DNA from 3 places in the Pantoea sp. LMR881 genome. Region 2 is predicted to be linked to each of the others. Evidence: predicted binding sites of a transcription regulator. Region 2 holds the regulator's gene; each other region holds the start of a gene.
The links. Region 2 encodes CRP, which controls carbon source genes, mostly activating them, when cyclic AMP is high. Its sites were predicted from a motif close to ATGTGANNNNNNTCACAT; they were not measured.
Positions count from the first base shown of each region.

Region 1: a site for CRP is predicted at 6,090-6,107, ahead of serA (phosphoglycerate dehydrogenase). Genes of this name have one in related genera too.
Region 3: a site for CRP is predicted at 3,634-3,651, ahead of O3W44_RS12185 (PTS mannitol transporter subunit IICBA). Genes of this name have one in related genera too.

Region 1 is NZ_JAPVOK010000002.1:3,002,086-3,012,824, reverse strand. Features, by position in the region: partial or broken gene ubiI (FAD-dependent 2-octaprenylphenol hydroxylase) at 1-76, opposite strand, end outside; gene ubiH (2-octaprenyl-6-methoxyphenyl hydroxylase) at 90-1,268, opposite strand; gene pepP (Xaa-Pro aminopeptidase) at 1,265-2,587, opposite strand; gene O3W44_RS16005 (YecA/YgfB family protein) at 2,639-3,217, opposite strand; gene zapA (cell division protein ZapA) at 3,388-3,717, shown strand; RNA gene ssrS (6S RNA) at 3,757-3,940, shown strand; gene O3W44_RS15990 (5-formyltetrahydrofolate cyclo-ligase) at 4,015-4,608, shown strand; gene serA (phosphoglycerate dehydrogenase) at 4,659-5,897, opposite strand; gene rpiA (ribose-5-phosphate isomerase RpiA) at 6,177-6,836, opposite strand; partial or broken gene O3W44_RS15975 (LysR family transcriptional regulator ArgP) at 7,019-7,923, shown strand; gene O3W44_RS15970 (oxidative stress defense protein) at 7,961-8,689, opposite strand; gene O3W44_RS15965 (hypothetical protein) at 9,039-9,287, shown strand; gene O3W44_RS15960 (IclR family transcriptional regulator domain-containing protein) at 9,271-9,972, opposite strand; gene O3W44_RS15955 (FAD-dependent oxidoreductase) at 10,032-10,739, shown strand, end outside.
Region 2 is NZ_JAPVOK010000002.1:2,621,679-2,632,417, reverse strand. Features, by position in the region: gene O3W44_RS14140 (MFS transporter) at 1-25, opposite strand, end outside; gene O3W44_RS14135 (LysR substrate-binding domain-containing protein) at 200-1,126, shown strand; gene O3W44_RS14130 (OsmC family protein) at 1,102-1,509, opposite strand; gene crp (cAMP-activated global transcriptional regulator CRP) at 1,814-2,446, shown strand; partial or broken gene O3W44_RS14120 (YccS/YhfK family putative transporter) at 2,499-4,575, shown strand; gene O3W44_RS14115 (hypothetical protein) at 4,698-4,955, opposite strand; gene argD (bifunctional acetylornithine/succinyldiaminopimelate transaminase) at 5,534-6,754, opposite strand; gene O3W44_RS14105 (aminodeoxychorismate/anthranilate synthase component II) at 6,843-7,418, opposite strand; gene O3W44_RS14100 (putative adenosine monophosphate-protein transferase Fic) at 7,460-8,053, opposite strand; gene O3W44_RS14095 (YhfG family protein) at 8,043-8,210, opposite strand; gene ppiA (peptidylprolyl isomerase A) at 8,310-8,882, opposite strand; gene tsgA (MFS transporter TsgA) at 9,144-10,322, shown strand; gene O3W44_RS14080 (cytosine deaminase) at 10,359-10,739, opposite strand, start outside.
Region 3 is NZ_JAPVOK010000002.1:2,204,933-2,215,671, reverse strand. Features, by position in the region: gene mtlR (mannitol operon repressor MtlR) at 1-265, opposite strand, end outside; gene mtlD (mannitol-1-phosphate 5-dehydrogenase) at 273-1,421, opposite strand; gene O3W44_RS12185 (PTS mannitol transporter subunit IICBA) at 1,514-3,448, opposite strand; gene O3W44_RS12180 (DUF3053 domain-containing protein) at 3,955-4,671, opposite strand; gene O3W44_RS12175 (HTH-type transcriptional regulator) at 5,485-5,778, shown strand; partial or broken gene O3W44_RS12170 (HD domain-containing protein) at 5,816-6,408, opposite strand; partial or broken gene O3W44_RS12165 (MarR family winged helix-turn-helix transcriptional regulator) at 6,471-6,934, shown strand; gene O3W44_RS12160 (organic hydroperoxide resistance protein) at 7,032-7,457, shown strand; partial or broken gene O3W44_RS12155 (hypothetical protein) at 7,584-8,194, shown strand; partial or broken gene eptB (kdo(2)-lipid A phosphoethanolamine 7''-transferase) at 8,508-10,197, shown strand; tRNA gene O3W44_RS12145 (tRNA-Pro) at 10,322-10,398, shown strand; RNA gene O3W44_RS12140 (RtT sRNA) at 10,430-10,559, shown strand; RNA gene O3W44_RS12135 (RtT sRNA) at 10,592-10,721, shown strand.

The DNA.
Region 1 (10,739 bases), 380 kb from region 2:
CGCTACCCTGTAAGCCACAGGCAACAGCCAGACCGACCATACCACCGCCGGCAATCACCACATCAAAAGTTTGCATCGGTGCCCCTTAATTAACGCTTAACCCAACCAAGCGTGCGCTCAGCCAGTTGATTCCGTAGCCATGGCAGATGATCCATTGCCATTAAGCCAACATTCCTGCCGACAATCAGTGGTACGTGACGATTAGCGAACAGCCGTACTAACCCGTCGGTAATGCCGATGGTCGCGGTCCGATCCTCCTGCCGACGCTGCTGATAATGATGCAGCACCGCATAACTCCCCGGATCCTGCTGATGACGATGTGCCGCTGCCAGCGTTTCCGCCAGCGACATGACATCGCGCAGACCAAGGTTGAAACCTTGTCCGGCAATGGGATGCAGCGTTTGCGCAGCATTACCCACCACGGCGACACGGTGGGTAATTTGCTGCGTCGCCTGCTGCAGCGCCAGCGGATAACATTCACGCTGTCCCGTCTGAATAAACTTACCCAGCCGCCAGCCAAACGCGCGCTGTAACGCCGTCAGGAATTCACTGTCGCACCAGCTTTCAACCTCGCTACGCGCAGACAGCGGATGACACCACACCAGCGACAAGCGGTTATCCGACATCGGTAATAACGCCAGCGGGCCCTGTTCGGTGAAGCGTTCAAACGCGCGCCCCTGATGCGGCAACTGCGTTGTCACATTAGCAATCAAAGCCAGCTGTTGATAATCCTCAGTTTGCCACTGAATACCACAGGATGCGGCTAATGCCGAACGCGACCCATCAGCGGCAACTAACAGCGCGCCTTCCAGTTGCTCGTTGTTATCCAGCGTGACCTGCACACGCGCTTGCGTGCGCGTTGCCTGCACAACCCGCGCCGGACAGCGCAACGTCACACCGGGTGCTTTTTTTAATGCCGCAAACAGCCGCTGGCCGACATCATATAACTCAACTACCTGGCCCAGCGCCGGAATCGCATACTCTTCTGCCGACATTGAAACAAAGCCCGCATGCCCGCGATCGGAGACGTGAATATGGGTAATCGGCGTTGCGCTGCTTTCCAGCTGATGCCAAAGATTGATATCTGCCAGCTGCTGGCAGGTGCCTGCCGCAAGCGCAATCGCGCGGCCATCGTAACCTGGATGCGCGCGGCTGGCGGGTTCACTGCTTTCAATTAGCGTGACCGGCAGCTGGCCCTGCGTCAGATGTGAGATTGCCAGCGCCAGGGTAGCACCGGTCATGCCGCCACCGGCAATGATAATACTCATAGCTCTTTTGCCGCCGCCATGAGTGCTTCAATCGCGTCAGCGTCTTTAACCACGCTGTCGGTAAGATTGTCGTTGCCGGTTTCTGTGATCACAATATTGTCTTCAATGCGGATACCGATGCCGCGATATTCCGCAGGTACGTCGGCGTCGGGTGCAATATAAAGTCCCGGCTCGATGGTTAACACCATGCCGGGTTCAAGAATGCGATCGCGGCTCGGAGTGCCGTAATGACCTACATCATGAACATCCAGTCCCAGCCAGTGGCTCAGGCCATGCATGAAAAACTGACGATGTGCATTCTCAGTGATTAATGCATCGACTTCGCCCTGCATCACGCCGAGTTCAACCAGGCCGCTTACCATGATGCGTACCACGTCTTCATTCACGTCGTGAATACTTACGCCCGGCCTGAAAAGGGAAAGTGCTTTGTACAACGAGGCCAGCACGATGTCGTATACAGCACGCTGTGGCTCGCTGAATTTACCATTCACTGGAAAGGTGCGCGTGATATCGCCCGCGTAACCATGAAATTCGCAGCCAGCATCAATCAGCACCAGATCGCCGTCGCGCATCTCACACTCGTTTTCGGTGTAATGTAAAATGCAGGCGTTATCACCTGAACCAACGATGGTGTTGTAAGCAGGAAAGCGCGCGCCGTGTCGATTAAATTCGTGATGAATTTCGCCTTCCAGGTGATATTCAAACAGGCCCGGACGGCACTTTTCCATGGCGCGGATATGCGCCAGCGCGCTGATTTTGCCTGCGCGGCGCAGAATCTCAATCTCTTCCGGCTCTTTGAACAGGCGCATCTCATGCACCCACGGCCGCCAGTCGGTAAGGGTTGCCGGTGCGCTGAGATTTTGACGAAAGCCGCGCCGCAATTTTTCAAGCGCGTTAAAAACCAGTGCATCGCTCTCGGCATACATGCCTTGCGCGTGATATACCACATCCAGTCCGTTCAGCAGTGAATGCAGTTGGTCGCCAAGATCATCCCAGGGTAGCGCGCGATCCACCCCCAGTTTCGCCGGGGCTGCCTCTTGCCCCAGACGACGGCCAAACCAGATTTCAGCGGTCAGATCACGTACGCGATTAAACAACACGCTGTGATTATGGGTTTCATCACTCTTGATCAGCACCAACAGCGCCTGTGGCTCATTAAAGCCGGTGAAATACCAAAAGTCGCTGTTCTGACGAAAGGGGTATTCGCTGTCATTGCTGCGTGTGACTTCCGGTGCGGCAAAGATTAATGCTGCGCTGCCCGAAACCATCTTTGCTAACAGCGCCTGGCGACGCTGCTGAAAAGTTTCCAGTGAAATCATGTCTGCACTCCCTGTTAAGATGAGCACGTCGGTGCCCCTGCAATATCTGGATTAGTGTAGCGTGGGTTTTTGCACTTCAGGCGCGGTGGGCTGTGGGCGATTAAAGGTGTCGTGGCACAGCAGCGCCGCCACGCGAACGTATTCAATCACCTCTTCCAGCGACTGTTCCAGTTCATCCTGATCTTCATCTTCATCGTAGCCGAGCTGTCCGATGGTGCGTAAATCATCGATTGCTTCGCCGGTTTCGCCAGTGACTTTATCGAGTTTAGGCTGTGTGACGCCCAGGCCGAGCAGGAAATGATTGACCCAGCCCGCCAGCGCATCGGCGCGATCGAAAACGGTAATGTCATCATCGGTTGGTAACATTAGCTGGAAAAGAAAACCCTCATCTTCCAGCGTGTTAGCAATGTTTTCATGCAGTGACTGCAGCGGCAGCGACAGGCTTTGCGAGAAAGCCATGCCTTCGTTAGTCAGGTCGTGAACCAGGGTCTTCCAGCTTGGGTCCTGATTCCCGCCACAGAGAATGCCGCTGATCAATCCGTGCATTTCTGCTGGCGTCATGCCTACGCCCTGCTGAGAGAGCGCCGCCGCCAGCGCGTTGTAATCGGGGGTTGCGTTCTGTAAGGACATAAGTTTTCATCGTCGTTGGCAGAATAAGTTCGTGTTATGCTACCACTAGCTGCCTCAAGGTTTCCAGAAAAGGGGTTGTAACTTATTTCGCGGGTCTATATAGTTGCCCGCCTCCCAAGCCATTGACCGCTAAGGGAGTTGCGGGCGAAGTAATCAGTCAGGAAGGTGGCATGTCTGCACAACCGGTAGATTTACAAATTTTTGGTCGTTCGTTGAGAGTGAATTGTCCGCCTGAACAGCAAGATGCGTTGAACGCGGCGGCTGAAGATCTCAATCAACGGTTGCAAGATTTAAAAGTTCGCACTAGAGTCACAAATACAGAACAACTGGTGTTTATCGCCGCGTTAAATGTCTGCCATGAGTTGGCACAAGAGAAGGTGAAAACGCGCGATTATGCTGCTAATATGGAACAACGCATCAGAATGTTGCAGCAGACAATTGAACAGGCATTAGTTGAGCAAGGTCGCATAACCGATCGCCAGGATGCGAAGTTCGAATAAAACTTCATGGTTGCTATACTAGAGCAACGGTGAGGTAAATTTTCTCTGAGATGTTTGCATGTGGGCCAGTCCCCTGAGCCGATATTTCAAAAAAACAGAATGTGACGCTCCGTAACCTGTGAGCACGCTCGGTTCGTCCGAGAAGCCTGATGGTTGCGACGGCATGTTCACCTTGAACCAAGGGTTCAAGGGTTACAGCCTACGGCGGCATCTCGGAGATCTCCTCTTTAGCAGTCCCTCTTTTTTCCCCATTGCGTGATATAGTTCACTTTTAGTGACTTATCCTGCGGGGAACCCATGTCAGAACCCTCTTTCTTGCAACGGCAGGATATCCGGCAGCATGTGCGTCATCTTCGCCGCGCATTAACGGCTGAACAGCAAGAACAAGCTGCCGATCTGCTGGCAGAACATGCCATCAATTTCGCCCCCATCACTGAAGCAAAAAATGTTGCCCTGTTTTTATCTGTCGATGGTGAAATCAACACTCGTCCGCTGATCGCCAGGCTCTGGCAGCAAAAAAAACAGGTCTGCCTGCCCGTTTTGCACCCTTTTTCACCCGGCCATTTATTGTTTCTGCGCTATACGCCTGAAACCACGCTCACACCCAATAAGCTCAATATTCCTGAACCGCCACTGGATATTCGCCAGTTGATCACGCTCGACCAGATTGATGTGATGATGGTGCCGATGGTGGCCTTTGATCGCCACGGGCAACGCTTAGGCATGGGCGGCGGCTTTTACGATCGCACACTGCAAAACTGGAAACAGCACGGCTTTTTGCCGGTTGGCTTAGCGCATGATTGCCAACGGGTTGATGACCTGCCGGTGGCGAAGTGGGATGTGCCTTTGCCTGCGGTGCTGACACCGTCAAAGCTCTGGCAGTGGGATTAAAAGAGGCGCCAGATGGCGCCTCATTGGGCTGTGACTTTGCCTTTTACGGATCAGTACAGCAGACGGGCACGAATGGTGCCCGGAATAGCTTTCATCAACTGCAATGCTTTGTCTGCCAGTTCTTTCTCGGCATCAATATCAATAACCACATAGCCCATAAACGGTGAAGTTTGCAGGTACTGAGCGGCGATGTTAATGCCCTGCTCGGTAAAAATCTGGTTAATAGCGGTAAGCACACCAGGGCGGTTTTCATGGATGTGCAGCAAACGACTGGCGCTGGCACCGTGCATTGGCAGCGACACTTCCGGGAAATTAACCGCAGACAGCGTAGAGCCATTATCTGAATACTTCGCCAGCTTACCGGCCACTTCGATACCGATGTTCTCTTGTGCTTCTTCCGTGGAACCCCCGATGTGCGGCGTAAGGATCACGTTGTCAAATTCGCTCAGCGGAGAGATAAACGGATCGCTGTTAGTTGCAGGTTCAACCGGGAATACGTCAATCGCTGCGCCACCCACGTGCTTACTTGCCAGTGCGTCACACAGGGCTGGAATATCAACCACGGTACCGCGCGAGGCGTTAATCAGAAGTGCACCTGGTTTCATTTGAGCAAACTGTTCAGCGCCCATCATATCCTGCGTTGAGGCGGTTTCCGGTACGTGCAAACTCACCACGTCGCTCATGTTCAGCAGTTCATTGAGGCTGCGTACCTGATTTGCGTTACCCAACGGCAGCTTGTTTTCGATGTCGTAAAAGAAAACGTGCATACCCAGGCTTTCAGCCAGCACACCTAACTGCATACCAATGTGGCCATAGCCAATAATACCGAGTTTTTTACCACGCGCTTCAAAAGAGCCTTTGGCATTCTTATTCCAGATGCCGCGATGCGCTTTGGCATTGGCTTCCGGGATGCCGCGCAGCATCAGCAGCATTTCACCGATCACCAGTTCAGCGACAGAGCGGGTGTTAGAGAAAGGCGCGTTAAATACAGGAATGCCCCGTTTTGCCGCAGCGTCCAGATCAACCTGGTTAGTCCCGATGCAGAAACAGCCTACAGCCACCAGTTTTTCAGCTGCTGCAAAGATGTCTTCGGTCAGTTGGGAGCGGGAACGGATACCGATGAAGTGCGCATCACGGATAGAGGCTTTTAATGCCTCAGAATCCAGCGCACCTTTGTGGAATTCGATGTTGGTGTAACCTGCCGCACGCAGGTTATCCAGCGCGCTCTGATGGACACCTTCCACCAGCAGGAACTTAATTTTGTCTTTATCCAGTGATACCTTTGCCATTTCCCGATCCTATTCAGAATTCAACGAGGGCTGCCATAAGCCAACCTTCTGTCAAAATATCAAAATTTACGCATCCGGCAATACAAACGATTGCCTCTCTGCCAGCACGGCAGCGTTCAGCAGTAGCACATTGCCGTACAAAATCGGGATCCCGGCGACGAAGGGAGAACGAACCCGCTGTCGATGACGCTTATGTGACATAAGTCACTAAATTTCGCCTTCGCAAGAAAAGATGTTTCGTGGCCTGAAATTTCTGGCGCAATTACTGCGCCAGACAGATCATTTTTTGATGGTTTTAACGCCGTCTGGTCCACCAATCAGCGCAATATCCGCGCCGCGTGCGGCAAACAAGCCGACCGTTACGACGCCTGGTAGCGCATTGATGGTTTTTTCCAGCGCGATGGGGTCAAGAATTTTCAGATTATGGACATCAAGGATAATATTGCCGTTATCGGTGACAACGTTCTGGCGATATTCAGGCAGCCCACCGATTTTCACCAGTTCACGCGCCACAAAACTACGCGCCATGGGAATCACTTCAACAGGCAGCGGAAAGTTGCCCAGCACATCGACTTCTTTTGACCCGTCGGCAATACAGATAAATTTGTCAGCGACCGCAGCGACAATCTTTTCACGTGTGAGCGCCGCGCCTCCGCCTTTGATCATCTGCATTTGCGGGTTGATCTCATCGGCACCATCAACGTAGATCGACAGCCTGTCGATTTCGTTGAGATCAAACACCTCAATCCCCAGGCTTTTAAGCTTTTGGGTTGAGGCTTCTGAGCTTGATACCGCACCTTCAATCTGATGCTTTACGGTAGCAAGCGCATCGATAAAATGCGCAGCAGTTGATCCGGTACCTACACCAACAACCGTGCCTGGCTGCACGTAGTCAAGCGCAGCCCAACCTACTGCTTTTTTCAGTTCATCCTGGGTCATGATATGTTTAAAACCTGTGCGACAACGAAGTGGGCGTAGTATAAAACAAGGCTTGCTGAAAATGCTCGGGTGAGTGAGTTGGATTAATCGCTTTGGAAGCCAGCCCACAAAAAAATCAGACAGCGGTCACATGTGACACTTTTGTGGCATAGTAATGTCCACCTGAAGGAGAGAGAACAATAATGAAACGCCCGGATTATCGAACGCTTCAGGCGCTGGATGCTGTGATTCGTGAACGCGGCTTTGAGCGCGCCGCGCAAAAGTTATGTATTACTCAGTCTGCGGTTTCGCAGCGCATCAAGCAGTTAGAGAACCTGTTCGGTCAGCCGCTGCTGGTGCGTACTGTGCCGCCGCGCCCGACAGAGCAAGGCCAAAAACTGCTGGCGCTGCTGCATCAGGTTGAGCTACTGGAAGAAGAGTGGCTCGGCGATGAAAACAGCGGCACAACGCCATTGCTGCTGTCGCTGGCGGTCAACGCCGACAGTCTGGCAACCTGGCTGTTACCGGCGCTGAAAGAGGTACTGGCAGATTCTCCCGTGCGGCTCAACCTGCAGGTTGAAGATGAAACCCGCACTCAGGAACGCCTGCGTCGCGGCGAAGTAGTCGGTGCGGTCAGTATCCAGCCGCAGCCGTTGCCAAGTTGTCTGGTTGATCAACTCGGCGCACTCGATTATCTGTTTGTGGCCTCGCGTGATTTTGCTGACCGCTTTTTTCCGAATGGCGTGACGCGCTCGGCTCTGCTGAAAGCACCTGCCGTTGCATTCGATCATCTGGATGATATGCACCAGGCCTTTTGCAGCAGAACTTTGATTTGTCGCCAGGCAGCGTGCCCTGTCACATCGTGAACTCATCAGAAGCTTTTGTGCAGATGGCACGTCAGGGTTCGACCTGCTGTATGATTCCGCATCTGCAAATTGAGCGCGAGCTGGCGAGCGGTGAGTTAATCGACTTAACGCCCGGCCTGTATCAGCGTCGCATGTTGTACTGGCACCGCTTTGCACCTGAAAGCCGCTTAATGCGTCGGGTAACCGATGCGCTGATTGCGCATGGACATCGCGTGTTACGTCAGGACGGCGCTGCCGCGTAAAGAAATGAATCGGGGCGTTAATCGCCCCGATGTTTGCTTATGGCGTGTTTGGTTTGATTTCAAATACCACATCAACCTGGTCATCAAAGTTGATGCTTTGCTGATCGTACGTCTCCTGCGCGGAGGTATCAGCTGGTGCAGCTGCTGCTTTATACATACGCGCCATTGGCATCGGTTGGTAATTAGCGACCTGATAACGAATGCTGTAAATGGAACCCAGCTTCGCATTAAATCCTTCCGCTAACTCTGCGGCTTGCTGAGTCGCATTTTTGATTGCCGCTTTACGTGCCTGCTCTTTGTAGCTGTCTGGATTGGTTACGCCCAGCTCAACATTGCGGATCTCATTCAGGCCAGATTTTAGCGCGCCGTCCAGTAGATCATTCAGCTTATCGAGTTGACGCAGCGTTACCTGAACTTCGCGTACAGCGCGATAGCCCTTCAGGATCGATTTACCCTCTTTAGTGTAATCGTACTGCGGTTGGGTGCTGAGGTTAGCAGCATCAATATCTTTCTTTTCAATGCCATTTTTCTGCAAGAAATCAAAATATTGCGCCACACGATCGTCAGCCTGCTTCTTTGCATCAGCCGCGTCTTTTGACGAAACGTTTACCACAATTGATAAGGTCGCAATATCCGGGCGGGCATCAACCGATGCTTTACCCGAAGTGACGACATGCGGTCCGTTAGGTAACTCATCAGCTTGTACGCTCACGGGCAACGCCCCGGCGCTCATCATTGCGGCCAGAGCCAATGCTTTCAGTTTCAAGAAAGTCCTCCTTGAAGTTATCAGTTCAATCGCTTCCAACGTGACGAAGCCCAACACGCATAGCGATGCGCCATGCTTTGAGTGGTCATTATGGCAAAAGTTCGCCGTCATGCAGGTTTTAACGCCAAAGCGATCACATTTTAAGGCATCAGGATTCGCCATATTCCTGCGTTAATGTTTCTATTAAAGAAACAAACCTTGCTGTAGAGTATCCTATGGCAGAACACCCTCGCGTGCAAGCTGCAGTTTATGCACGCGCGGAACCAGCCTGGTTTACTGTGCCAGGGCTGCATTTCTTTAACATCATTATTAATGACAGGGATCGACCCCCTCTGTCGGGGCGACGACGATGACAGCAAAAGCTGAGTTAACTTATCTGCGGGCAGGCGATGCACTGCCGGAAAGCCGTAAGCTGGCGAGTGACATCATCAGTTTCACGGGCGCGCGCTCACGCATCGTGATGCCGATTGCGCCTGGCGCCCTGATTGATAGCAAGAGTTTTGCACCAGCACGGGCGTTTACTGCTGTGCTGGCTGCGAGGGGCTGTAACTATCTGTTTATTGTGGGCTGTATCAGCAATGCTAATCCGAAAAGGTAGCTATGCGCTGGGCCAGCGCCTGCAACGCACGCTTGCGCTGCGCCAGCTGAGTTTCATCTGGCTGCATAACCCTGGCAAATGCCAGCGCGGCACGGTTGTTGTCGAGAGTTTGTGCCATCGCCACCTCACCATCATCATGCCGCCAGATCAAAAAGTTTTGCGCACGCTGCTCAGTCAGCAGCGGTGCCATCTGCTGCCACTGTTCCGGGCTAAAACGTATTTTCAGCGCCTCATCACTTTCCGCCGCCAACAGCGCCACACCAATCACCGACTGCCACGCAGGCAGCATACGATACCCCGACAAGGCCTGGCTGGTCGTGGCGCGCTCACCCGGTTCGGAGTGCCAGATATAGATCACCTGATCCTCCCACAATACGCCCAGCGCGACCACAATGTCGCTGGGCGCGTGCGCTTCCAGCTGTGGCAACGCCTGAGCAAACAGCGACGAGCCGCGAATCGCCTGGGCCGCCAATGCATGAATGCCGGGGCCCGGCAGATAGCGCCGCTGCTCATCCTGCATTGTGAGTCCCACAGCCGCCATCGTCATCAGCAGGCGATTGACGCGCGTACTGTTCATTCCCATCTGGCGCGCCAGTTCACGGCAGCCAATCGCTTTACCGCTGGAAACCAGGTACTGCAAACAGCGAATACCATCAATAAGGCTTTGGTTGGGTTGAGAAGACATAGCGAGCTCACTGGCGAAAGAATCCAACATCTTATCTGTAGTTTTAAAGGAATCAAATGATGCAAACTTTTCAGGCTGAACCGGCCCGTAGCTTTCCTGTTCACGCTTTAAAGGCTGATTTACTCGTTGCAGGCGGCGGTTTAGCCGGTGTCTGTGCCGCACTGGCTGCGGCGCGCGATGGCCTGCAGGTCATTCTTATTCAGGATCGTCCGGTGCTGGGAGGCAGTGCCTCCAGCGAGGTTCGGCTGTGGGCGAACGGTGCAACATCCCACCAGGCAAACAACAATCGCTGGGCGCGTGAAGGCGGCATCATGGGCGAAATCATGGAGGAGAACCTGTACCGTAATAAAGAGGGTAATCCCGTGCTGTTCGACGTGGTGTTACTTGATATGGTGCAGGCGCAGCCCGGCTTAACGCTACTGCTTAACACCGCCATTCTTGAGCTGGAAAAGGCAGGCAAGGATATCCGCGCCGTCAGTGCGTTTAACGCTAACAACCAGAGCTGGTATCACGTCTCTGCCGCGCAATTCATTGATGCCAGCGGTGATGGCGTACTCGGCTATCTGGCAGGTGCGGCGCATCGCTCAGGGGCAGAAGGCATTGAAGAGTTTGGCGAAAAAATGGCACCCGCTGAAAATGCAGACCATAAGCCTTGTCATTCAATCTATTTCTACACCAGACGCACGGCAAACCCTGTGCGATTTACACCGCCCGGCTTTGCGCTGAAAGATATCCGGGAAATTCCCCGCTTCAGCCGCCTCACTTCT
Region 2 (10,739 bases):
TCATGGGACGGGATCGTGTCGTCATCGCAACCTCGTTGCTCTGGGAATGATAAAGTAAAGGAAAAAGATGTGATACCTCTCACAATCACATAACATTCAGTGACTTATAACGTTCCCGTATCATTAAATAATCAGCGGCCCAAGATAAGATGGTATTTTGCTATCAGTGATAGCGATAAGGCATCAGGGAGACACAGCGATGGCCTATTTGCCCAAGCTGCAACAGTTACGCGTTTTTCAGGCTGTTATTCGACAGGGAAGCATTCGCTCGGCAGCACGGGCACTTCATCAGTCCCAGCCAGCCATCAGCCGGGCCTTGAAAGAACTGGAGCAGACGTTAAACACCACGCTATTTATTCGCAGTGCACAAGGTGTGATGTTGACAGAAAGTGGAAAAGTATTGGCTTCACGTACGCAGCTTATTCTCGAAGAATTGCGGCGCGCCACAGATGAAATTGATGTTATCAATCACTCTTCACAAGGTTCCGTTGCATTTGGCCTCTCCTCTTTATTAGCGTTTACCGTTTTACCTGGCGCAATTAAAAGCTACGAGAAGCACTATCCCGGCACGCGCTTTACGATTAAAGAAGCGCAACTTTCAACGCTGCTGACCCCTTTACGCGAAGGCATATTAGATTTTGCCATTGGCTCGCTCAGTTCTCATTTGCCGCTGGAAGCACTGCATGTCGAACCGCTGTTTAACGTGCCATTCTGTGTTATTGCGCGTCGCGATCATGCCTGTCAGCACGTCCGCAGTTTTGATCAGCTGCGCGATCAGCGTTGGATAATTCCAGAAACGGAGATGGGATATTATCCGTTACTCTCTGAATACATGGCGGATTTTTATCCGTCCCTGACAACGCCACCGTTGCGTACTGACTCGGTAGTCTGCGGATTGAGGCTGGTGCTGGAAGCTGATTTTCTGGCGGTAGTGGCGCAGCCGATGGCCCGATCTTTCGGCAGTGAAGTGACTATTCTCAATCTGTCAGCGATCCCGGAAGCGCATTATGGCGTGATCTGGCCAAAAAAATCGCCGCTCACCTTAAGCTCACAGCGATTTCTGAACCTGTTACGGCAACGTTGTGACAAATATGAGTGGCGTTATGCGGTAGCAACGACTTCGTAGCTGTGGGTAATTTCCACGCCTTTGCCCAACATAATTGCCACCGAGCAATACTTATCAGCCGAAAGATCAACCGCACGCGCGACCGCTTTGTCCGACAGATCTTTGCCGCTGACAATAAAGTGCAGATTGATATGCGTGAAGATACGCGGGGCTTCTTCACGGCGTTCTGACTTAAGCTTTACCTCGCAGTCGCGCACATCGTTACGCCCTTTTTGTAAAATGGATACCACATCTATCGCGCTGCAACCGCCCGCTGCCATCAATACCATTTCCATCGGACTTGGTGCTTTATCACCAGAATTACCGTCCATTAATACCTGATGACCAGACGATGACTCACCGAGAAACGTCAGACCTTCCACCCATTTCACTCTTGCCTGCATGTTTTTTTCTCCAGAATAGGGGGTTTTGCCGCCAGAGTACGCTTTCACCTGATAAACAGCAATCCAGAGAAATCCGCCCTTTGCTGAAGCGAGACAACAGAAGACAGTCGGCAAAAGCTGTGCTACAAAAAGAGCTGAAAATATTTTTCGTCACTCGATGGCGAAGCCGGGAAGAATTATGCGCACTGCGCCGAATGCAGCCCGAATAATTTCCTGAATGGAAAAACGCTTGAAGCTTTCATCGCCTGACAGGGAAAACTGCCCCCTGTATTTTGGGCACGATTACAACAGAGGATAATAGCGAATGGTTCTCGGCAAACCGCAAACAGACCCTACACTCGAATGGTTTTTGTCCCATTGCCATATTCACAAGTATCCCTCCAAAAGTACGCTGATTCACCAAGGTGAAAAAGCTGAAACGCTTTATTACATCGTGAAAGGATCCGTCGCGGTTCTGATCAAAGATGAAGAAGGCAAAGAGATGATTCTTTCGTATCTGAATCAGGGGGATTTTATCGGCGAGCTTGGCCTGTTTGAAGAGGGTCAGGAACGCAGTGCCTGGGTACGTGCTAAAACCGCGTGCGAAGTGGCAGAAATTTCTTACAAGAAATTCCGCCAGTTGATCCAGGTTAACCCGGATATTTTGATGCGACTGTCGTCGCAAATGGCGCGTCGCCTGCAGGTAACGTCAGAAAAAGTAGGTAACCTTGCATTTCTCGATGTTACTGGCCGCATTGCACAGACGTTGCTTAACCTGGCCAAACAGCCAGACGCCATGACGCATCCCGACGGCATGCAAATTAAAATTACTCGTCAGGAAATTGGCCAGATCGTTGGTTGCTCACGTGAAACCGTGGGCCGTATTTTGAAGATGCTGGAAGACCAGAACCTGATCTCCGCACACGGCAAAACCATCGTCGTTTACGGCACCCGCTAATTTCTGTCACTCCGGCGTGATGGCAACATCACGCCGTTATTGTTGCTGTCCTATGTGGCGTCGAATCATCTATCACCCCGAAGTCAATTATGCTCTGCGGCAGACGCTGGTGCTGTGCCTGCCTGTCACGCTCGGCTGGCTGTTTAACGATCTGCAAAATGGCCTGCTGTTCTCGTTAGTTCCCGCCTGTTGTAACATTGCCGGTCTGGATACACCGCATAAACGCTTCTTCAAACGCCTGATTGTCGGCGGCAGTTTGTTCGCACTCGGCAGTTTTCTTATCCAGTGGCTGACGCTGCAGGGCATTCCGTTGCCAGCCATTCTGTTCGCTATGCCGCTGCTGCTCGGTGTGACAGGTGAAATCAGTCCACTGCATGGGCGCCTGTTGCCGGGTGCGCTTATTGCTGCAATTTTTACTCTGAGTTTGATGGGACATATGCCGATTTGGGTGCCGCCACTGCTCTATATCGGCGGTACGCTGTGGTACGGCGTATTCAACTGGTTTTGGTTCAGGCTGTGGAAAGAGCAGCCGATGCGCGAAAGCCTGAGCCTGATTTACCGCGAGCTGGCAGATTATTGCGATGCAAAATATACCCTGTTAACCCAGCTTACCGATCCTGAAAAAGCGTTGCCTCCTTTGCTGGCGCGCCAGCAGAAAGTGATCGATATGATTAACACCTGCTATCAGCAGATGCATATGCTGTCAGCGAATGGCGACGAAAGCCATAAGCGGCTGAAACGCGCTTTTCAGATGGCGCTGGATTTACAGGAACACATTTCTGTCAGCCTGCATCAGCCGGAAGAGGTGCAAAAGCTGGTGGAGCAAAGCCATGCTGAAGCGGTGATTCGCTGGAACGCCAGTACGATTTCCGCGCGGTTACGCGTGCTGGCTGATGACATTTTGTATCACCAACTGCCCGATCGCTTTTCAATGGACAAACAGCTCGGCGCGCTGGAAAAGATTGCGCGTCAGCATCCAGACAACCCGGTCGGCAATTTCTGTCTTTATCATTTTAACCGCATTGCGCGGGTGCTGCGTACGCACAAGCCGCTGTATCAACGCGACCTGATGGCCGATCGCCAACGCCGCCTGCCCCTGATCCCCGCTTTACGCAGCTATCTCTCACTAAAATCCGCCGCGCTACGCACTGCCGGGCGCTTTGCAGTGATGCTGATGTTTGGCAGCGCGCTGGCTATGTTTTTCAATATTCCTAAACCTTACTGGATCCTGATGACCATTATGTTCGTCAGTCAAAATGGGTATAGCGCAACGCGAGTACGTATTCAGCACCGGGCCGCAGGCACCTTTTGCCGGTCTGGTGATCGCCGCCGCCACACTGCGTTTCGCGGTGCCTGAATCGCTCATATTGCTGATCATGCTGGCGATTACCTTTATCAGCTATGCGTTTACACGCAAATTTTACGGCTGGTCAATGGTCGGTTTCACCGTGACGGCGGTTTACTGTCTGCAACTCTTGTCACTGAACGGCGCAGAGTTTTTGCTGCCCCGCCTGATGGACACGCTAATGGGCTGTCTGATTGCTTTTGGTGGCATGGTGTGGCTGTGGCCGCAGTGGCAAAGCGGATTACTGAGGCAGAACGCACATGATGCGCTGGAAACCTATCAGGAAGCGTTGCGTATGTTACTTGGCCCTGAACAGTCGCCAGAAAAGTTGGCCTATCAGCGCGTAACGGTGAATCAGGCCCATAACGCATTGTTTAACTCACTTAACCAGGCGATGCAGGAACCGGCTTTTAATGCACAATATTTAAAAGATATGCGTATGTGGGTCACGCACAGTCAGTTTATTGTCGAACATATTAACGCAATGACAATTCTGGCACGCGAGCACACCATGTTAACCGCCTCGCTGGCGCAACAATATTTGCAGTCATGTGAGATTGCGCTGCAACGCTGTCAGCAACGGCTGGAATATGATGGTCCCGGTTCGCAAACGAATATACTGGAAGGACCCGAGAATCTTAATGAAGGGCCGATCACTATCGTTGAGCAACATGTAAAACGCATTCTGGGACACCTGAGCGTGATGCACACGATTTCGTCTCTGGCGTGGAACCAGCGACCACAGCATGGCCGCTGGCTGGTGAAAAAACTAAGAAAAGAATAATTTAAAGAGTGAATGAGAGCGTATTTAAAAAAACGCACTCTTTTAAATAACAAAAATTGAAAAATGGATTTATTCTATGAAGAATTACAACATTATTAAATCCAGGTTGATTCGAATTAACATTATGGCGTATTATCGCCTACTGCCACCATCTTTAATGTTAAATCTGCACCGGCTTTGAGATATTCAGTTTGCGCGAACACGGCATCTTTAACCATCGCTTCGCCAGGATCGGTTACTTCCTGATCCCGCACCTTTTCAATGCTTAAAAATAGCAGATGCATTGCAATGTCCATTGATTTTTGAAATGATTCAAGCGTCCGGTTTGAACCCATCTCACCGCGAACGCGATCCCAGCTTCTATCCGCTTCATCACGCAAAGATTAGAACTCTTCAAAAGAGACATTTCCATCGGTTTACATATCATGTAAACCTTCTTCTAAAGATAATGAGATTTTACTTACAATATAACCCTTAATTATTAGTAGGGTAGTGATAAAGCATGCCTTGCATTAAGCTAAACTATTACGCACATCGATAACAATAAATAACAGTGACCTTGCAAATAAAATTTATGCATTTTCCAAAATTATTTCAATGAGGATAAAATTAAAAACTGAGCAAATAAAGAATAGTCTTGCAAAAAATTAACAGTTTAAAAAGCAAAATAACCTTTATCTGTTTTTGATATTCCGTGACCAATACCACAAACAGAAAAGAGGCACGCCTTTTATTAGCACTAGCATTTAAACACTATTTATAAAGTTAATATTTTTATAAGTTTTATCAATTGAAAAATCCGCTACCGCTGTGTCAAAGCCCAATACTTAACAGAGATAATAACCGGGAGAAATTCGGGTAATGCTACGGCGAAAGAATCAACAGGTGGGGTTTTGCAGGGGTTTCTTGACGGGTTACAAGAGATAACCCGTCAGAGAAAATAAATGGCGGAATGAATTTATGCCTTCAGCACGGCATCTATTGCGGCAGCAAATCTTGCCATGCCTTCCTCGATATCGCCTGGCTCAATCACCAGAGAAGGCGCAAAACGGATCACATCCGTGCCAGCGACTAAAATCATTACCCCTTCCGCCGCTGCGGCGTTGAGGATGTCACGTGCTTTACCTGCATGCTGTGGCTTCAGCGCAGCACCAATCAGTAAGCCTTTACCACGAATATCGGCGAACAGATCATACTTCGCATCAATGGCTTTTAACGCTTCCACATATTGCTGACGACGGGTTTCAACGCCTTCCAGCACTTCAGGCGTGTTGATGATATCCAGCGCAGTTTCCGCAATGGCACAGGCCAGCGGATTGCCGCCATAGGTGGTGCCGTGTACGCCAGGTGTCATCGTTGAAGCAATGTCCTGAGTGGTCAGCATTGCGCTCACCGGGAAGCCGCCGCCCAGGGCTTTGGCTGAAGTCAAAATGTCTGGTGTCACGCCATAATGTTCATAAGCGAACAGTTTACCACTGCGTCCCATACCGCTTTGCACTTCATCCAGCACCAGCAGCGCCTGATGCTGATCGCAAAGCTCGCGCAGGCCTTGCATAAATTCCTGCGTTGCGGGCATCACGCCACCTTCGCCCTGAATCGGCTCAACCACAATGGCGCAGGTATGATCGTCAATCACCGCTTTGACGGCATCAAGATCGTTAAAGGGAACATGTACGATGTCCGCTGGCTTCGGACCAAAGCCATCGGAATATTTTGGCTGTCCGCCGACCGAGACCGTAAACAGCGTGCGGCCATGAAAAGCGTTGTGGAAAGCGATGATTTTACTTTTAAACGGACTATGACGTTTATAAGCATAATAACGCGCCAGTTTGAATGCGGCTTCGTTGGCTTCTGCGCCTGAGTTAGCGAAAAATACGCGCTCCGCAAAGGTGGCATTGATTAACTTACTGGCCAGACGTAGTGCCGGTTCGTTAGTAAAAACGTTACTGGTGTGCCATAGCGTTTCGCCCTGGCTTTTCAGGGTCTCGACTAACGCCGGGTGACAATGGCCTAATGCGGTGACCGCGATACCGCCAGAAAAATCGATATACTCTTTGCCCTGCTGATCCCATATGCGACTGCCCTTGCCTTTCACCGGCACAAACTGCGCAGGTGCATAAACAGGCAAAATGACGTTATCGAACGTTTCCCGCGTTACCGCAATTTTTTCCGTTGCCATTGACGACCTCGTTTGATTATTTGTTGAGCCAATGTGAAATAATAATCACAAAATATGCATAAAAAATCACTCAAAGGCAAACAGAACTTTACTGTTCAAGAAAATTGCGCAGCAGTTGATGCCCCTGTTCGCTGAGTATGCTTTCAGGATGGAATTGCACGCCTTCCAGCGCCAGCGTTTTATGGCGAAACCCCATAATCTCATCAGGCTGGCCATCACGCAGACTCCAGGCCGTGACGTCAAAAATATCGGGAAGCGTATCGCGTTGGACGATTAATGAATGATAACGCGTTACGGTAAGCGGATTATTCAAATTGCGGAACACGCCACAGTGGGTATGTTGAATCACAGATGTCTTGCCATGCATCACCTGCCGCGCACGTACCACTTTAGCGCCATAGGCCTGCGCGATAGCCTGATGCCCCAGGCAGACGCCCAGCACAGGTACGCGCCCCGCATAATGGCGGATCGCTGCCAGTGAAATGCCTGATTCATCCGGCGTACAGGGACCGGGTGAAATCACCAGATGCGTCAGAGGGAGCGCGTCAATCTCTTCGAGGCTGATCGCATCGTTTCTCACCACGCGCACCTCAGCCCCAAGTTCGCAAAAGTACTGGTAAAGGTTCCAGGTGAAAGAGTCGTAATTATCAATGAGCAACAGCATGATCAATCCAGAGAGGTTGATGGCGCTGCTATTCTACGCGTTTAGTCCGCCTCACTCACTACTTTCGCAAAGACCTTTTCCAGCGGTTCCAGGTTGCCAGATGCGCCAGCCTGGTTAGCGGCGATCCACGGCTCAGCTTCGATTTTATTCCAGTCCAGCAAATAACCCGCATGCAGCGCCAGTTGCTCGAAAAAAATACGCTGTGCCCGGCCATTCCCTTCGCGGAATGGATGCAGCATATTGATTTCACAATAGTAGTGGGCAATTCGCTGCACAAATTCTTCACGAGGCAGATCGGTTAAGCCTTTTTCCTCTTCCAGCGCGCTCATCAGGGTATTGCCCTCTTTTTCGATGTACTCGAAGTGGCAAAACGGCGTTTCATCTCGCCAGATGTCGATGGTGCGTAGCTCACCCGCCCAGCTATAGACATCCTGAAACAGGGTGCGATGAATGTGACAAAGATAAGGAAGGCCCAGCGTACTTGTGCCAAGCTCTAACGTAGCAAGACGAGCAGCACTAAAGCTCAGCTCAGCTTTGCGTAACTGAGCGGCATCATGAATATCGAGGCGGTTTTTCAGTACATCATCGTTTTGCCAGAGATACGGATCGCGAGAGACAGCAGCATTATTTGCCATACTGCCTCCTTAACGACGCTAAGCGCGCCTGCGCATCTTCGCCTTTGATCGCTTCATTTAGCGCCAGACCTTCAAGGCGGCAGCTTGCCTGATAGCTCACGCCTCGCCGCTGTTGCCAAAGCGTAGATTTTTGTTTGTCTGTGAGTTTGTTTGCCATGTCGCCTCCTGGCTGGGTTTTGCCCTAAGTATAAGAGCAAAATTTTCCTTTGCCGGAGACGAGGCGATGATCGCCATCCGCAGATGGCGACGAAGCGGGTTAAGGCAGCACTTTTGCGCTAAGGATAACGACGGGTTTTGCCGGTACATTCTGATAAGGACCCACATCTTTTGTTGGGACCTGAGAAATTTTATCTGCGACCTCAATGCCTTTGACAATTTTTCCAAATACCGCGTAACCAAAATCACGTTGTCCATGATCGAGGAAGGCATTGTCTGTCACGTTCAGGAAGAACTGACTGGTGGCACTGTCTTTATCTGCGGTCCGCGCCATCGAAATGGTGCCGCGCAGGTTACGCAAACCGTTGTCCGCTTCGTTTTTGATCGGCGCCTGGGTCTGCTTTTGCTGCATGTCTGTGGTGAATCCACCGCCCTGGATCATGAAGCCAGGAATGACACGATGAAAAATGGTGTTGTTATAAAAGCCGTTATTAACGTAATCGACGAAATTTTTCACTGAAACCGGCGCTTTTTGATCGTTCAGTTCGAGTTCGATATTACCGGCAGACGTGGTGAGAAGCACATGAGTGTCGCCTTTAGCGGCCAGAGCTGAGGCGGAAACTGAGGAGAGCGCAAACAGGGCAACTGCCGCTGTCAAAGTACGTTTAAACATAAAAGATCCCTTACCTTGGAGAGCGAGCTCAAAACGAAATTGATTGTAAAGAGCATGTCTTTCAAGAGCCAGTGTTTTACCTATATTTACGCTGGTCTTAACGATATGGCGCAAACGATAAAGTTGCAGCAATGCGTGACGAAAATCACACAACTAGTGAAATTTGGATCTCGATTTTCACTGGTTGTTTATTAAGATCACAGTTCCGTTTACACTTTCTGACACTTTTGCCGACCTTCCGGTTCTTAACAGGTTCAGAACATGACAAACCGAAATCGACTAGGCCTTACCTGGATCAGCTTTTTTTCCTATGCGCTTACCGGCGCGCTGGTAATTGTTACCGGCATGGTAATGGGGGATATTGCGAAGGATTTTCAGATCCCTGTTTCCAGCATGAGCAATACCTTTACTTTCCTTAACACCGGCATTCTGGTAGCCGTATTTCTTAATGCCTGGCTCATGGTTATTGTGCCATTAAAACGCCAACTCATTTTTGGTTTCATTCTCATGGTACTGGCGATCATTGGCCTGATGACCAGCCGCGATTTGACCATTTTCTCGCTTTGCATGTTCGTGCTGGGCGTGGTCAGCGGCATTACTATGTCGATTGGCACATTCCTGATTACGCATATGTATGAAGGCAGGCAGCGTGGTTCCCGTCTGCTGTTTACCGACTCCTTCTTCAGTATGGCGGGAACCCTGTTCCCGGTACTGGCGGGTATCCTCCTGGCGCGGCAGTTGCCGTGGTACTGGGTTTATGTCTGTATCGGCGTCATCTACGTTGCGATTTTCGTGCTGACGCTGTTCGTTGAATTTCCGGTATTGCGCAAGCCAGAAAACAGCCCCACCGTCGAGAAAGAGAAATGGGGTGTGGGTGTGCTGCTGCTGTCGATTGCGGCATTGTGCTACATTTTGGGCCAGCTCGGTTTTATCTCCTGGGTGCCAGAATATGCCACCAAAACTATGGGCATGGATATCGCCAGCGCAGGTCAGTTAGTCGGCAATTTCTGGACAGCTTACATGGTCGGCATGTGGGTATTCAGCTTCCTGCTGCGGTTCTTCGATCTACAGCGCATTCTGATGGTATTAGCGGGTCTTGCTACCCTGTTGATGTACTGGTTTGTCAGCAGCCGTGACGCCAGTATGTTGAGTTGGATTATTATGATTCTGGGCTTCAGCTCCAGCGCCATTTATACCACTATCATCACGCTTGGATCGCTGCAAACTAAAGTGGCCTCGCCAAAGCTGGTCAACTTTATTCTGACCTGCGGCACCGTAGGGACGATGCTGACCTTTGTAGTCACCGGCCCGATTGTTGAGAAGAGTGGTGTGCATACCGCACTCACAACCGCTAACGGTTTATATGCGGTCGTGTTTATCATGTGTGCGCTGCTTGGCTTTGTGACTAAACATCGTCAACACGGTCATATCACACATTGATTTTTTTGGGCGGCGTTGCCCGCCGCCCTGCTCTGTTCAGCGTTTGAAATTCACTTGCTCTTTTTCCGGCAAATAGATCTCACTCTGCGCCGGTTGCGTTGCTGCGATAACGTCACCACGACGGATGGAATAGCGCACCGGCACCTGCCGCCTCACCGCATCAAAGCCACTCTCTGCGGGCAAAATGATTAAGCTGGCATCGTTGCCCTGTTCAAGGCCATAGCCGGTTAAATTAAGCGTTTTGGCGCTGTTATGTGTAATCAGATTCAGTCCGCTATCAATCTGCTCATAACCCATAAGCTGGCAAACATGCAGTCCCATATGCAATACCTGAAGCATATTGGCGGTGCCGAGCGGATACCATGGATCGAACACATCGTCGTGACCAAAACAGACATTGATATTTGCCTCAAGCAG
Region 3 (10,739 bases), 420 kb from region 2:
CCAGCGGCCCATTGCCAAGCAATAGCGGTTCGACGGCGTATTTAACGGCGTAATCATCCTTGCGAAACACCTGTAAAACCAGCAAGTTGACCGCTTCGGCCAATAGCTCGACGGCGGCGATCAGAAAGCTTCTCACCGAGCGACCGGCGTTCAGGCGCTCAAGCACCCGGTTTTCAAAAGCTTGCTTCTCTTCCATTATTGCCTGCATGGGTTTGATACCGCTATCGGGTGCAACTGCACTGCACCCGATGAGCAAAGCTAACATACGCGCATTATGCCATAGCGTTATATGCGCTCACCACCGAAGCCACTACTTCGCTATTAGCGTCAAGGCCAGAAACCTGCGCCAGCGCAGCCTGCGGGCCTTTCTCCTGTAACAGCGTGGCTAACTCTTGTGCCTGTGGGTCCTGATCGCTGCGGTAGTGCATCGCGGCAGCAATCCCCTGTACCAGATGCGTGTGCGGTAGTTGGTACTCCAGCGTGCCGAGTGTCGGCTTGATCAGGCGATCACCTGCGCTCAGTTTACGCAGCGGCTGACGACCTACGCGCTCTACATCATCTTTCAAATAGGGGTTTTCGAAACGGCCCAGAATTTTTTCAATGTATGCTGCATGCTTATCGGCTTCAAAACCATAGCGTTTGATCAATACAGCGCCACTCTCTTCCATCGCGCCTTTCACTACCGCACGGATTTTGTCATCCAGAATGGCATCACGAATAGTCTGATGACCCGCTAACTGACCAAGATAGGCCGTAATCGCGTGGCCCGTATTCAGGGTAAAAAGCTTGCGCTCCACAAAGGCCATCAGGTTGTCAGTCAGTTCCATACCTGCAATCGTCGGCAATTCGCCTTTGAACTGAGTCTTATCAACAATCCATTCGCTGAAGGTTTCCACCGTCACTTCAAGCGGATCATTACTGCCTGCTTCAGACGGCGGTACAATACGGTCAACAGCCGAATCAACAAAGCCGACATGCTGTTCCAGCCAGGCGTGATACTGCTCCGGCAGAGCTTTCAGAACATGCTGCTTTAACTGACTGGTGCCACGCACCATGTTTTCGCAGGCGATAATGTTCAACGGGCGGGCATTACCGCTGTCGCTGCGTTTGGCCAGGCCTCTGGCGAGGCTACCCGCAATGCGCTCAAGAATTTGTGGCCCCACCGCAGTAGTAACAAGATCAACCTCAGCAACCAGCGTAATAATCTCTTCGCTGGTACTGTTTACCGCGCTCACGCCTGTTACAACGTCAACCTTCGCCTGCTCGCCGACAACATGAACGGGATATTCATGACGTGCGTTCAGCGCATCCAGCACCGCCTGATTAACATCAGCAAACACCAGTTCGATGCCTGCATCTGCTAACAGTTTGCCAATGAAACCACGACCGATGTTTCCTGCTCCAAAATGTAACGCTTTCATAATTTTGACCCATTTCAAAGACGATGGGGCGAGCATGCCCGCCCCGGATTTCAGGACGGGCTTACCCGCCCCAGGGAAATGATTTATCTGAATTACGCGGTTGCCGGGCTGCCTGACAGCAGATCCAACACTTCCTGCACGCTGGTGGTGTTGGCCAGCTTTTCAATCACGCGGTCATCGTCCAGCGCATTGGTCAGGCTGGTGATGACCTGGATGTGCTCGTTATTGCGTGCAGCAATACCAATCACCAGACGGGCAACGTCATCTTCTTCTTCGCCAAACAGCACGCCAGCCGGATACTGGCAGAAAACCACACCCGTTTTCAGCACGCGATCTTTCGCTTCAACAGTGCCGTGTGGCACAGCAATGGATTCGCCGAGGTAGGTTGGCGTTAACTTTTCACGTTCCAGCATCGCTTCTACGTATTCCGGCTCGACGTAACCCCCTTTCACCAATTGCTCACCGGCAAAGCGAATTGCCTGCTCTTTGGTGGTTGCGCTCTGACCGAGGAACACGTTGTCTGAACCCAGTTTAAACAGGTTTGTGTTGCCATCGTCATAGCTGTCGCCTAACGTTTTCTGGACTATTTCACGGTTCGATTCGCTGCGGTTTGCCGCAACCAGGCGTTCAGTCAGCGTGCTGTACAGGGCGCTGTCGAGGAAATTGTTCAATGAAATATGCTGAGCATGCGGAGCCTGACGTATTGCACGTTCAGTCAGGTCGCGGTGCGTGATAACCAGATCCACATCACCCGGCAGATTATTGATAGCAGTATTGGTTACCGACACGTTGCTCAAACCCGCATCCTGAACTTTTTTACGCAACACGCCAGCACCCATCGCACTTGATCCCATTCCGGCATCACAGGCAACGATGATTTTGCGCACATGGTTCAGTTCAACGCTCATCGCATCACTGGCGACAGGCGCACCAGCTACGCTTTGGCCTTTAGACTGCGCCTTCATATCCTGCATGCGCTTCGTGGCCGCTTCAATGTCATCTTCATCTTTCACTTTGCTGGTTTTCAGCAAGATGGCTGATACCACAAAGGAGACGGCAAAAGCCGCGACGATAGCCATGATGTTCGCGAAGTAAGCCCCTTTTGGCGTCATCGCCAGCACCGCAAGGATCGAACCCGGTGAGGCTGGAGAAACCAGGCCGCCGTTCAGCAGTGTCAGTGTGAATACGCCCGTCATACCGCCAAGGATAACCGCCAGCAGCAGACGCGGTGCCATCAATACGTAAGGGAAGTAGATTTCATGGATGCCGCCGAGGAAGTGGATGATTGCCGCACCGCCCGCAGACTGTTTTGCACTTCCACGACCAAAGAACATATAGGCCATCAGCACGCCCATACCAGGGCCTGGGTTGGCCTCAATCAGGAAGAAGATTGATTTACCGGCTTCGCTGGCCTGCTGGATACCCAGCGGCGAGAAAATGCCGTGGTTAATGGCGTTGTTAAGAAACAGAATTTTTGCAGGTTCAACAAAGATTGAGGTCAGCGGCAGCAGGTTATTCTGCACCATCAGGTTTACACCCGCAGCGAGAATATGCGACAGCCCTTCAACCAGCGGACCGATAGCCATAAAGGCCAGCAGCGCCAACAACATACCGATAATACCGGCAGAGAAGTTGTTGACCAGCATTTCAAAGCCGCTTTTGATCTTGCCGTCAATGGCACGGTCAAAGGACTTGATCGCCCAGCCGCCAAGCGGACCGGCAATCATTGAGCCAAGGAACATTGGCATATCGGCACCGACAATCACGCCCATAGTGGTGATCGCACCGACCACGCCACCGCGGTCACCACCTACCAGACGTCCGCCGGTAAAACCGATCAACAGCGGCAGCAGATAGGTGATCATCGGACCTACCAGCTTGGCCAAGGTTTCATTTGGGATCCAGCCGGTTGGAATGAACAACGCTGTGATGATACCCCAGGCGATAAACGCCCCAATGTTTGGCATCACCATATTACTCAGAAAGCGACCAAAGCTTTGTACTTTGACCTTCACTGATGAGGACATAAACCCACCCCTTATTGAGACGCGCTGCAATAGGAGAGCGCGTTTGTTTTTGTTTAACCACCGCGGCGGGAAACCGCTGGTATTACTGTATGCACGCGGACTCTATCACGCGAATATGACGCTGCGTAGCGTCTGGAATAAGTGTGATGCAGATCACGCACTTAAGGTGGGGGCTGGGGTTGTTTAAGTGATGTAGATCACAAAATTAAGCTGTAATAAAAGTACGTTGGTGAATTTATAAGCGTAACCGGGCCAGTTTTGTGATTGTAATCACAGATAATGATGGTCTCTTTGTTTCATTTATGTGATTTAGATCACAAAGAATTTTCGTTTAAAAATGCGCCAGATCGCACTTTAATCGTGGGCTGTTTTCATGCGTATAAATCTGAAAGAGAGTAACGAAAGGCGAGAAATCGAGCGTTTAGCCCGTTCATACTTTAAGCTGCGGGGCGTTAACAACGGTTGCGGGAAAAATGAGCCTCGGGCGAGGCTCATTGCTGGCATGATTACTGTAAGCCGCCCTGAACGGCATTTTGTGCCTGCGTTAGGGCCTGCGTATTAGCTGACAGGTTGCTCATCAAAGTGTTGTACTGCGATGCCTGATCCTGAGTCGGGAACTGCACACCGCCGTCATTGAAGCTGACGCGCGTGCCCTGGGTTTGCAGGAAATCACCGGTTTGCACTGCGCTTTGGCTTAACGCCTGTAATTTAGGCAGTAAAGGAATAAGCAGGTTGGCAGGTTTTGTCACCACTTTGTCATAAACGGTGTCGTAAACTTTCTTGAGATCGTCCGGTTGTTTAAGTGCGGCCTTGCTGCTGTCAGCCTGCATTTTGGCGCTCTCAATTTGCTGGGTAACGATGACTAACGCACCGTTGGCCTGACGCAGCGAATCACGGCGGGAAAGATAGTCCTGCGGCACGCGGATCGCTGACAGCTCATCCACTACCGGGCGCATCCCTTGTTCCACAGCTTTATTCGCCTGCTGAGAAAAACCATAAATGATGGCGTAGTCGCTGGCGAAATTGCCAAAGCTCTGCTTTTGATTTTCGCTCAGGCTGGGCAGATGCTCGCCGCTGCGCATGACCGTGTTTTGCAGAAAATCAATAAAGGCTTTGCGCTGCTCGCCTTCTTTATCACCGCAAGCGGTAAGTTGCAGCACGATAAGCGCGCCAGCAAGCATGATACCGCTGCGCGCCCAGAGGCGGGAAAGTCCTGAAGCCATTCGTTCAACTCCTGTCAGTGAATCGGGCTGATATCTACGTAAGAATGGCCTAAAGAATAGAACAAACGGGGGAGTGCGCACAACGTGAAAGCCGTTGTTGTTGGGCGTATTAATCCGAAGCGTCAGTGAAATCATTTCTGAGCTTAACTGACGATGCACAACCTGTGACGTGTCCGCACTATTACGCAGCATTGCGCTCATCGCTGCGATCTGCGTTAAGCGATGTCACCGTGGGTTAAATGCTGAAAAAGTCGGCAGGTGTGATGAACCGCATTCAGCTTTAAAGCGGGATGGGCGGTAAAGGGAGGGTGATTGCAGCCTGTTAAGTAAACAAATGGCGCAAATTTTGCACGGATAAAAAGCTAAGACGTTATTATTCAGTGGCAGAACAAGCGGGTGTGACGGGTTGGGAGCAACGTCGGGTTGGACGGTGAAGAAAAGATGGAGAATCTGGTTACGGCAACGATAAGCAGAGTTGTTCAATTCCAGATAAGAGCATTTCAGTGAAAGTTTATAATTATCATTTGCTTAACCTGTTTTTGCCCGTAACGGCATCGTTAAGGTAAAAAAATAATCATAAATTGCACAGCAAATCGTCCGGTCTCTATCCATACTTAATCTCCCGGCATTTGTTGCATTGTCCTGACTTATTCAAAAAGCAGTGCGCATCAGGCTGTGTCCCGTAATGGTTTCACCTATAACAAAAACAAACCCTTGCGGGATACAGCCTGAACTGGCCGGTTTCAGAACCTGATTTCAGGTTCGTACCTCTCTACTTTCACGTGATTCATAGTGAGTTTGAAGGAGTTCTCTATGGAGTTAAAAGACCCAATGTTTGAATTGCTCAGCAGCCTTGAGCAGATTGTTTTGACACGTGATAACTGCCCTGTTGAATCGGAAATCCAACTTCAACCTGCTATGCCAGAACCCCAACGCTTACGTGAAATGACGGGTATGCAGGTTGATGAGTTTGCCAAAGTAATGGGTGTTAGCGTTTCTTCTGTAAAAAGTTGGGAAGCACGCCGCACGCGCCCTTCCGCTACCGCGCAGAAATTGATGAAATTGCTTCATGCCAATCCCTATCTTGGCCGGCAGTTACTTGAATAAAAAAGAAAAGAAAGGAACCCGCCACAGGCGGGTTTTTTTAACTCAGCCCACCATATTTTGCCGCCTGCTTAACAAACCAGCTTTCTGGCACGCTGTGCGGGGGCTGTCCTAACTGAGCGATGCCATTTTCGATAATGGTTGAGGCCTGCTGCCATAACTGCCTGTCGCCCTGTTTGAGCAACGCGATCTGCACCTTTTTTCCACTAAATAAACCCGGGCAAAATGTGGATCGAAACGCACAATCGAACGGGTATTGTCGATAATGTCAGCTAACTTAATGGTTTGTGCATCGGGTGATGCACTGGCTGTGTGTTGAAAATGTGCCAGTTTGCGCGCCGCACGATTTTTAGCAGAAGGCTGCACGCTGTCCGTTAACATCTCAACCAGTTCTGCGACGCGCGGGCCAAAAAAATTTTCGATATCGCTTAATGTGGTGCCGGTATCTTCTACCGTATCGTGTAGCCAGGCGGCGGCCAGCAAATGCTCATCATGGCTGACGCTGCGCACCAGTTCGACCACTGCCGCAGGATGCACAATGTAAGGTTCGTCAGTGTATTTACGGCGCTGACCTGCTTCGGCATGGGCTTGTGTGGCATAGCGTCGCGCCTGCTCTTCCAGAGAATCCATCATGCGTTAACCCCCGAGGAATAAGTTGCTTGCAATTATGTAGTGCGCTATTTATATTCTAACCCATGAACAGTGATCAAGATGACAAAAAGTGAAAGCGACGCCACTGTTGCTCGATCAACAGCTTTGCTTTGCACTTTATTCAGCTAATCTGGCAATGAATAAAGTGTATCGACATTTACTGACGCAGCTCGACATTACCTATCCGCAGTATCTGGTTATGCTGGTGTTGTGGCAAAAAGATGATGTCACCGTTTCTGAAATAGGCGAGCAGTTGTTTCTGGATTCTGCCACCTTAACACCGCTGTTAAAGCGGCTGGAAAACGCCGGATTGATTAATCGTCAGCGTTCCCGTGAGGACGAGCGTCAGGTTGTTGTTACGTTAACTGAAACAGGCAGAGCATTACGCAGTAAAGCTGAGAGTATTCCAGAAGCGATTCAGTGTGCAGCGGCCTGTGATGACAGCGCACTGAATGCCTTGAAAATGCAACTGGAAGGACTGCGCGATAATTTAAACAAGTCGCGTTAATTATCTGGCTGTCGGTACAGTGTACCGGCATAACTTCATCCGCTCGACGACACAGATTTAAATAGCGAGCGATTAAATAGCGTTATAGCGAGGATATATGTCATTACAAGTGGTTTATCGTGCTAAAGCCAAAGCAACCGGGGGCCGTGATGGCCGCGCAACCTCTTCCGACGGCGTGCTGGACGTTAAATTAGGCGTGCCAAAAGAGATGGGCGGCGCGGGCGGTGAAGTGACTAACCCAGAGCAATTATTTGCGGCAGGCTATTCAGCCTGTTTCCTTGGTGCGATGAAGTTTGTTGCGGGTCGTGACAAGATTGCTATGCCAAAAGATGCCTGGATTGAAGGCGAAGTGGGCATCGGTCCGATTCCAGATGGTTTTGGTATTGAAGCAACCCTGAATATTCACCTGCCAGAGATGGATGAAGCGGAAGCGAAGAAGCTGGTCGATGCGGCACATATCGTTTGCCCGTACTCAAACGCTACCCGCAATAACATTGACGTAACGCTTAATATTATTCGCTAAGCGCAGCATGGGCCCGCAAAACGGGCCCATAATGTTTTCACACACTCTTTTTTCTGCCGTTTCCCCCGCATTTTCTCCACGCGCTTTACGCTTATTCAGTCTGCTAACTATCCTGGAGAAGTGCTCATGACTTTACACCTGCGCGCCTTGTTGCCCGGTTTATTGTTGACTGCTGCTTTTACTGTTGCCGCAGCCGACAACGTTATTACGCCTACACGCGGCACCATTGATGCCATTAGCGGTAATCAAATGGAGATCACTACCCGTCAGGGGAAAAACTCAGCGTCGAAATAACAGATAAAACGAAAGTGAACAGCGTCAGCAAAGCGCAGATGAGTGACATCAAACCTGACAGCTTTATTGGCACCGCTGCGGTGCCTCAAGCCAACGGTGAGCTGAAGGCGCTCGAAGTCCATGTGTTTGCACCGAGCCTGCGCGGTAGTGGGGAAGGGTTTAATCCGTTTGAATCCGCAGACGGCGCGATTAATACCATGACTAACGGCACCGTCGGCAAGCTGGTCAATAACAATGGCCGCACCCTTACCGTAAAATATGGTGATAAACAAAAAATCGTGCAGGTGCCGGATGACGTGCCCGTCGTACTGATTGAACCGGGTAACAAAAGCCTGTTAAAACCAGGCGGTAAAGTGGTGTTGTTTGGCACATTAACCCGTGAGGGTCACATTGTGGCGAGAGGAATTTCAGCAGGTAAAGATGGCCTGACGCCGCCTATGTAACGCTCTCTTTATCACGGGCCGGTTGTGTTCGGTGGTGATGCCGGTGGGTACGGCAACGTATTACAACGTGTTAAGCAGGGGCGGTGTTATAGCCGTTCCTGCCATTTTCGATGAACAAAAAATGTGCAAATTGCCACCATAACGTTTATTTTCTGGCCTAACCGTAACTCGCATGTTTTACTGTGCCACCTCGCTATAATCGCTCAGATTTATCTCGCATCCTGTGCGTCGCGCTTATAAAGCGAACTCTGCTGCAATCTGGCAGTCACAATACGTTCATAACGTGCACCACTCCAGGGAAACGCCATTTTTCATGAGTTATATTAAAAGTTTAACGCAGCAAAAGCTGTCGCTATTGCTGGCGTTATACATCGGTATATTATTGAATTTACCGATTTTTTATCGCCGGTTTGACGGCTTCTTAACGAAATCCACACTCGTCGACTGGGTTTCTGCCGTAACGGAAGTTGTGGCTATTGTTCTGTTAACCTTTTTCCTGATGCGTTTGCTTTCGCTAGGGGAAAAAGGATTTATCGCGTTCTTGCCACTTTTTTAGTGCTGATTTCCGTCGCTGCCGCCTATTACATGGCATTTTTTAATGTCGTGATCGGCTATGGCATCGTGGCATCGGTGATGACCACCGATATCGATTTGTCAAAAGAGGTAATTGGTCTGCACTTTGTAGTGTGGATGATACTGGTCAGCGGGTTGCCGTTGCTGATGATTTGGCGCAATAACCTTAGCCTGACGCTAAATGAGCAGTTACGCACACCGGGACAGCGCCTGAAGCCTGTGCTGATCATGCTGGTCTGCGTGGCGCTGGTTTGGCTGCCCATTCGCTATTTTGACAAGCTACAAAAAGCCAATGAAGAAATAACCAATATCGATCTGCCAAGCTACGGTGGTGTCGTCGCGCACTCTTATTTACCATCAAACTGGCTGGCCGCGGTTGGACTGTTTGCCTGGACGCGGTTTGATGAAACCATGGATAGCCAGGAGTTGCTCGATCCGGCGAAGAAATTTACCTATGTCGCGCCCAAAGGGTTAGATGATACCTACGTGGTATTTGTGATTGGTGAAACGACCCGCTGGGATCACATGGGGATGCTTGGCTATGAGCGTGACACGACGCCTAAGCTTTCTAAAGAGAAAAATTTAGTCGCGTTTCGTGGTCAGTCCTGCGATACCGCAACCAAGCTGTCGCTGCGCTGTATGTTTGTACGTGAAGGCGGCACCATGGATAACCCAGGCCGCACGCTGAAAGAGCAGAACGTGTTTGCAGTGATGAAAGAACTGGGCTTCACGTCTGAACTGTTCGCTATGCAAAGCGAAGTATGGTTCTACGATAACGTCAATGCTAATAACTTCGCGTTTCGTGAGCAGATTGGTTCTGAAAAGCGTAATCAGGGCAAAGCGGTAGACGATATGCTGTTAGTGCCTGAGCTGAAAGCGTCGCTGGATCGTTTTCCTGACGGCAAACATTTAGTGGTTCTGCATACAAAAGGCTCGCACTATCTTTATTCGCAGCGTTACCCGCGCAGTTTTGCGCGCTATCAGCCGGAATGTTTAGGGGTTGATGACACCTGTAGTAAAGCACAATTGATCAACGCTTATGACAACTCAATTTTGTATGTCGACAATATGCTCGATAGCGTGTTTGATCAGTTACGTGATAAGAAAGCGATTGTTTTCTATGCTGCCGATCACGGCGAATCAATCAGTGACAACATGCATTTGCACGGCACCCCACGTGAAATGGCTCCCCTGAGCAGTTCCGGGTGCCAATGATTGTCTGGGCTTCGGATAAGTATCTGGCTGATCCAACTAATCGCAGCAACTTTGAGCGTTTACAGGCGCAGCAGCGCGTAGGTAAAACGCATCGCCACGTTGAGTTGTTCGATACGATTCTGGGTTGTCTGGGTTATACCTCACCCGATGGCGGCATCAAAGCGGCTAATAACTGGTGTCAGGCACCGGCATCCGGCAAGGCGAATGCGTTATAATACGGCCCAAAACATATTGACGTATCGCGGCTTTTCTTGCGTCGCGTGCTTTCCAGGCGATTGGCGGTAAAAGCTTAAAAAGCGGTTGACGCTGTTTATAGGGCGCAGTAATATGCGCCCCCATCGGCGAGTAGCGCAGCTTGGTAGCGCATCTGGTTTGGGACCAGAGGGTCGGAGGTTCGAATCCTCTCTCGCCGACCACATTTAAAAACCTGCTTGAAAAAGCAGGTTTTTTTCGCCTGTAGCAAAGAGGATGAGAACCTCCGAAGGAGGTTTGAGCCGAGCGTAGCGAGACAACGTTGCTTCAGCAACGGCCCGCAGGGCGCTTCTTACAGAGAAGCGTCATCCTCTCTCGCCGACCACATTTAAAAACCTGCCTGAAAAAGCAGGTTTTTTTTTGCCTGTAGCAAAGAGGATGGGAACCTCCGAAGGAGGTTTGAGCCGGGCGTAGCGAGACAACGTTGCTTCAGCAACGGCCCGCAGGGCGCTTCTTACAGAGAAGCGTCATCCTCTCTCGCCGACCACATTTAAAAACCTGCTTG